Regions from separate parts of the Arthrobacter sp. NPDC058097 genome, predicted to be linked through region 2. Evidence: predicted binding sites of a transcription regulator. Region 2 holds the regulator's gene; the other holds the start of a gene.
What was found. The regulator Rex, encoded in region 2, represses fermentation and respiration genes when NADH is low (regulators of the CRP and FNR family bind a similar motif). The targets are predictions, from matches to a motif close to CTTGTGAANNNNTTCACAAG.
Positions count from the first base shown of each region.

Region 1: a site for Rex is predicted at 2,051-2,070, ahead of ACFVTE_RS23935 (glyceraldehyde-3-phosphate dehydrogenase). Genes of this name have one in related genera too.

Region 1 is NZ_JBHVSZ010000023.1:14,763-18,130, forward strand. It holds gene ACFVTE_RS23930 (hypothetical protein) at 10-219, opposite strand; gene ACFVTE_RS23935 (glyceraldehyde-3-phosphate dehydrogenase) at 337-1,830, opposite strand; gene ACFVTE_RS23940 (hypothetical protein) at 2,104-2,466, opposite strand; RNA gene rnpB (RNase P RNA component class A) at 2,513-2,905, opposite strand; gene ACFVTE_RS23950 (alpha/beta hydrolase) at 3,230-3,368, shown strand, end outside.
Region 2 is NZ_JBHVSZ010000017.1:14,195-17,562, reverse strand. It holds gene ACFVTE_RS22125 (hypothetical protein) at 1-30, shown strand, start outside; gene ACFVTE_RS22120 (hypothetical protein) at 235-1,122, shown strand; gene ACFVTE_RS22115 (redox-sensing transcriptional repressor Rex) at 1,170-1,865, opposite strand; gene ACFVTE_RS22110 (glutaredoxin family protein) at 1,952-2,209, opposite strand; gene ACFVTE_RS22105 (HAD family hydrolase) at 2,293-3,111, shown strand; gene ACFVTE_RS22100 (30S ribosomal protein bS22) at 3,188-3,286, opposite strand.

The DNA of each region.
Region 1 (3,368 bases), on a different contig from region 2:
GCGGGTCACCTACTGCTCGCGCATGACCCGATGAAGATCGGCATTGGCGAGATCAAGCAGCCGTTCCAGCTGGGCTACCCTCTCATCACCGATTTCCCCTGCCGCGTGTGAAGCGCGCGCCTGATCCAAAAGCCGCTGGGCTTCTTTCTGGTTGGCCTTTGCAACATCGAGGGCGTGTTCCAGGGTGGTCTCATGCTGGAGTGTCGGGTTCTGTTCCATGACACAAGTTTGTGCCCGTTTTCCGGCCGATTCCAGAGAATTGCCCGGGAAGTTCCCGGGAACATGTCAGCCCCGCCGGCACGATTGTGCGGGCGGGGCTGACGAAAAGGGTTCCGGTTAGACCGAGGCCGGCAAGGCCAGGACCGGGGCGGCATCCTTTTCGGAGTCCTTGGCCGGGAAGGTCGGCGGGTTGACCCCGGCCATTTCCTCCATCACGCGGACCACCTGGCAGCTGTAGCCGAACTCGTTGTCGTACCAAACGTAAACGACCAGGTTCTTGTCGTTGGCGATCGTGGCGAGGCCGTCAACGATGCCTGCGCGGCGGGAGCCCACGAAGTCGGTGGAGACCACCTCGGGTGAGTCGATGTAGTCGATCTGCTTGCGCAGGTCCGAGTGCAGCGACATCTCGCGCAGGTAGTTGTTCACCTCGTCCTTGGTGGTGCCGCGTTCCAGGTTGAGGTTCAGGACGGCCAGGGACACATCCGGGGTGGGGACCCGGATAGAGCTGCCGGTGAGCTTGCCCTGCAGTTCGGGCAGTGCCTTGGCCACGGCCTTGGCGGCGCCGGTTTCGGTGATCACCATGTTCAGCGCTGCGGAGCGGCCGCGGCGGTCGCCCTTGTGGAAGTTGTCGATCAGGTTCTGGTCGTTGGTGAACGAGTGCACGGTTTCCACGTGGCCGTGGATCACGCCGTACTTGTCGTTAAGGGCCTTCAGGACCGGGGTGATGGCATTGGTGGTGCAGGAAGCCGCCGTCACGATCTGGTCCGAATCGGCGATGTCGCCATGGTTGATGCCGTGGACGATGTTCTTCAGCTCGCCCTTGCCCGGTGCGGTCAGCAGGACCCGGGCCACGCCCGTGCTCAGCAGGTGCTGGCCGAGGCCCTCGGCGTCGCGCCAGCGGCCGGTGTTGTCCACTACGAGGGCGTCCTTGATCCCGTAGGCCGTGTAGTCGATGGTGGCGGGGTTGTCCGAGTAGATGACCTGGATCCGGACGCCGTTGGCGGTGATGGTGTTGGCCTCGGTGTCTACCCGGATGGTTCCTTCGAAGGAACCATGCACGGAGTCACGGCGCAGCAGGCTGGCGCGCTTGGTGAGGTCGTTGTCGGAGCCGCGCCGGACAACGATGGCGCGCAGGCGCAGGCCGTGGCCGCCGCCGGCCTTTTCGATGAGGAGGCGCGCGAGCAGGCGGCCGATGCGGCCGAAGCCGTAGAGCACGACGTCGGTGCTGGTGCGCTCGTCGGCGCCCCGCTTGCCCACGATCCCGGCCAGTTCGGCACGGAGGAATTCCTCCAAAGTCAGGTCGCCGCCGTCGGACTTGAACTTCTGGTTCAGGCGGGCGATGTCGATGGCAGCGGCTCCCAGGTCCAGCTGTGCCAGCGTGTTCAGCAGCGGCGCCGTCTCCTCCAGCAGCAGCTCATCCTTGCTCATCCGGCGCGCAAAGCGGTGGGCCTTCAGGATGTTCATGGTGGACTTGTTGATCAGGCTGCGGCCGTGGATGGAGGTGACCACGTTGTTTTCACGGTACAGCCGGCCGATAACCGGGATCATGGCCTCGGCAAGCGCCTCCCGGCCCATCCACGTATCAAGACAAGAATCTGACGTCTGGCTCACAGAACTACCTTCCTTGGTTCAACCGGCTACGTCCTCGTAAACCGGATGGCGGCCACTGGAAGTTATCCAGGGCAAGCTGGCACCGGCAGGGTTTCGGTCCACCCCGGATGCCGTTGACCGTGCAAAGAAAAACCGCCGGCTGCGAACGCAGATCCGGCGGCAGAACTTCTACGTTCACCATCCATTCTAGGGCGGCCCGGGGACCGGAAACGGCCGGTTGCCCGTGAAATCACTCACACAGGGTGTGATGCCTGTCGCCCGGCCGGGGGCGCGCTACTGCTCGCCGTAGTTGAGGCGGCCAATGCTCCAGGCGGATACGTGGCGGAGGTCCACCCTCGTCGCGTTCAGGCGGATGGGGTTTCCGCCCGAGACCGCAACGGGTTCAAGGAAATGGATGAACCGGACCTGGTCCTCCTCCGCAACGTGCGGCATTTCTGGCGATAACTCGCCTGAGGTGCTGATCTGGGCGTTCTGGCGCCTGGACCACGCTTCTTCACTCACCACGGAGCCGGAGACTATTGTCCCGTCGACAATGACGGTGAGCTCGATCGTCCCATCCGGATCGTGCCGGCCGGGTCCGAAGATGGGCGCGAGCAGCCTGTCCAGTCGTGGGTCGATGTCAGAGGAGGACTGCATGTGCATCTGCCTTCAGGCGCGGACTGGGGCAAGGGGCTTACTTGAGAGGATGGGTTGACCGATACGCCGGGTTCTGTGCTCCCGCGCCGTTGCCGGCGCGGGAGTAGCGGCCATCCATCTACGAGCGCCGTTGCCGACGCCCTCCAGCGGCCTACCCGGACACTCGGGCGGGCAGCCCTCAAACGTGTCCTGTCTGGCCTTGCTCCGGGTGGGGTTTACCTAGCCTTCCCGGTCACCCGGGAAGCTGGTGGTCTCTTACACCGCCGTTTCACCCTTACCTGCTTCGTGCCGCTTTCAAATTCGGCGCGACGCAGGCGGTCTGTTTTCTGTGGCACTGGCCTGCGGGTTACCCCGAGTGGGCGTTACCCACCACCCTGCCCTGTGGAGCCCGGACGTTCCTCGAGCCACTTGCGTGGCGCGCGGCCGCCTGGTCAACCCATCCGCAGTCCAGTTTACGGGCTTTCCGGCGCCCCCGGACACGCGCAGTTGCGGGGGCTAGGATCGGGGAATGGACCAGTCGTCCTTTCCGCGGCCGTCCTTTCCACGGCGGAGAATGCTGCAGCTGGCGGGAATTGCTGCCGGCCTGACTGCCGCCGCGACGTCAGCCTGCACCGCCCCGCCCCCTCCGGTTCCCGGCCCGACGACGACTGGCCCAAAGACGGCCGGCCCCGTCCCCGATACGGCCGGCCCCGTGCCCGATACGGCCGGCCCAGCGACGGCAGCCGTCCCGCCGGCTCCCCCACGATCCGTGCAGCCTTCAACAGTGCCGGCTTCCGCAGCGCCGGTTTCTTCTGTATCGACCCGGACAGGCGGATTTGTTTCCAGCTTCCGCCCGGGGGTCATCACGAACTGGTCCCTTGCCGTGCCCCTTCCGGAGCAGGCCAACCAGCTGCTGCCGGTGG
Region 2 (3,368 bases):
TGGTTCGCAGCGGCACGGGGCCGCCCCTGACCAGTGTCCGGCAGGAACGCTGATCCCTTATCCGGTCACTCCCCTGCAGGCAGCGTTTCCGCAGGTTGGCCCGGCTTTGGAATACCTCTCCGGAATGATCCACCGCACACCCGCTGAGGGGTACGGTGGGAAGTGAACCATGCTGGGGAGGGCAGGCGTCTGAACCGGTAGCCGATTCAGACGTCACTACGCAAAGGACCGCTCATGAGCAATCCTCCAGTCCCGCACTCCAATGACCCCGGCGCCAACGAGCCGGACAACGGTTCCCAGCCAGCCAACGGGCAGCCCCGCTACGGTCAGGATGCGCCCCAATACGGGCAGAACGCCCCCCAGTACGGACAGGGCGAACAGGGCACCCCGCAGTACGGCCAGAACGCACCCCAGTACGGCCAGGCCGGACAGGCTCCGCAGTACGGACAGAACCCGCCGCAGTATGGGCAGGGCGGACAGGGCGGCGCACCGCAGTACGGGCAGTCCCCGTACGGTCAGAACCCGCCCCAGTATGGGCAGCCACAGTATGGGCAGCCGCAGTATGGTCAATCCCAGTCGGGCCAGTCGCCCTACGGCCAGAGCCCGTATGGCCAGTCCCCCTACGGGCAGTACCCGTCGGAACAGGCCCAGGCGGCGACCGGCGCAGGGGTTCCGAAGCTCGTGAACTATTCCTTCTGGATGATCATCGCCGCAGGCGTGCTGTCGATCCTGAACCTTTTGGTCGCGATTCCCAGCCTGGATGACCCGGCCATGCGGAGCACGTTCGAGGAGCAGCTGCGCGGCAGCGGCCAGGACATCGCCTTCGAGGACGTCAAGGGCTTCATCATCGGAACCATGGTGGTCTTTGCCCTGATCGGCGCCGGCCTCTACGCGCTGGTGGCCTTCAACGTCCGGAAGGGCAAGAACTGGGCCCGCATCCTGGGCACAGTCTTCGCAGCGCTTTCCGTGTTCAGCCTCTTCCCGCTGGGGCTGAACACCCTGGTGGGCCTTCTCGGCATCGCCGCGATCGTGATGCTGTACATGCCCGGCGCGGCACAGTACTTCCAGAAGCCGCAGCCGTTCGCCAACCCGTACTCCCAGCCAGGCCCGTACGGCCGCTAGCAAAAAGTCCCCAACCACCAACGGGCGCGGATTCCTGAACGCCGGAGCTACTCCGGCTGACCGGGGGTCTGCGCCCGTTGCGCGTGGTACGCCAGAATCTGCAGCTCGGTGGCCATGTCCACCTTCCTCAGCGTCACGCCGTCGGGCACCTGCAGCATCACCGGAGCAAAGCTAAGGATGCTGCGCACCCCGGCGCCCACCACCCGGTCACACACGCTTTGGGCGACGCCGGCCGGCAGCGCCAGAACCACCATGTTGGTACCGGTCCGCTCCAGCACCGTCTCCAGGTCCGCAACGTCGCTGACCCGCAGCCAGCCCACCTCGTTGCCCACCACCATCTGGTCGGCGTCGAAGATGGCCACCACGTCAAAGCCCCGGGATTCGAAGCCCCCGTAGCGGGCCAGCGCCTTGCCCAGGTTGCCGGCGCCGACAATCGCGACTTTCCAGTCGTGCGTCAGCCCCAGCGCGGCGGCGATGTGGCGGCTCAGGTACTGCACCTCATAGCCCACGCCTCGGGTGCCGTACGAACCCACATGGGACAGATCCTTGCGGAGGGTTGAGGAGCTGACCCCGGAAAGTTCAGCCAGTGATTCGGAGGAGACCCGCTCGGTGCCTTCGGCCAGCAGGGAGTTCAGGGCGCGCAGGTAGATCGTCAGCCGGGCCACGGCCGCGGGCGGGATCTGCTTGCCGGCAGCCCCGGTGGGCCCGGGCAGGGCCTGTGGTGGTGAATCGAGCGAAGTCACTATCTGCTCCGTTGCGTCGCGTTGTGAGTCCACTCTAGATCCCCATCAGTTATGCCAACAAAGCCATCGCCATTGTTCGAAATCGGCTAATCCCCCGCCATGGCACGGCGCAGGACACGTTCCAGGCGCGCCTCGTCGATCTTCCAGAAGTCGCGCTGGATGCCGTCCACCAGCACCACCGGGATTTCCTCGGCATAGCGCTCGCGCAGCTCATCGTCGGCGTCCAACTGCCGCTCGGACCACGGAAGTCCCAGCCCGGCCGTCACCCGCCCGACGGCGTCGCGCGCCGCGGCGCAGAGGTGACAGTCAGCTTTGGTGAGGAGAACGACGTCGGGGTTTGCCATGCTTCAACCGTATCGCCGTTCCCGGCGCCGGGCGACGCGGGGGCCGTCAGGCGTGGGGTACTGCATTGACTAGACTCAGTGGCATGCCCGAGGAGAAGTACGTCGCTGTGGCCCACCGTCCGGTTGCGAAGCAGCAGCACGGCGAGGCAGCCTTCTTCGACGTCGACAACACCCTCATGCGCGGCGCCAGCCTGTTCCACGTGGCCAGGAAAATGCACCAGCGCGGGGCCTTCACGATTGCCCAGGCGGCTGGCATGGCGTGGAAGCAGCTCAAGTTCGTGCTCCGGGGCGAGAACCTCAACGACGTCCACGCGGTCCGGGATTCTGCATTGAGGCTTGCCGCCGGCATCACGGAGGAGGACATCAAGGCGCTGGGCGAAGAAGTCTACGACGAGATGATCGCCTCCCGGATCTGGCCCGGCGCGAAGGCCCTGGCCGAGCAGCACCTGCGCGTCGGCCGGAAGGTCTGGCTGGTCACGGCGACGCCGATCGAGGTGGCCACCGTGATTTCCACGCGGCTGGGACTCACCGGCGCCCTCGGCACGGTCGGCGAGACGCAGGACGGTTTCTACACCGGCAGGCTCGTCGGGGACATCCTGCACGGCGCCGCCAAGGCCGTGGCCGTCCAGGGCATCGCGGACCAGCACGGGCTGGACCTGAAGCGCTGCTGGGCGTACAGCGACTCCTACAACGACATCCCGCTGCTGACGATGGTGGGCCACCCCGTGGCAATCAACCCCGACGCCCGCCTGCGCAAACACGCCCGCGAACACAACTGGCCGGTCTACGACTTCCGCTCAGGCCGCCGGGCAGCCACCCTGGGCCTCAAGGCAGCCACGGCAGGCGGCGCAGTTTACGGCCTGTGGCGGGGCTACACCCGCTTCCGCGGCCCCCGCGCCTGACGCGCCACTTCCCCAGCGACACGCAAAAATGCCCGCTCCCTCGAAAGGGAACGGGCATTGAAGCGTAGAGCGGACTCTACTTCTTATTGCGGCGCTGGTGGCGGGTCTTACGAAGCAACTTGCGGTGCTTCTTCTTGGCCATACGCTTGCGACGCTTCTTAATAACTGAACCCACGAAAGTTCCTTACAAACTAGATGCAGTACCTGTCTGATGGAGAAGGTCCGTGGACTGAGCAACAGACTGAACAACTGACAGA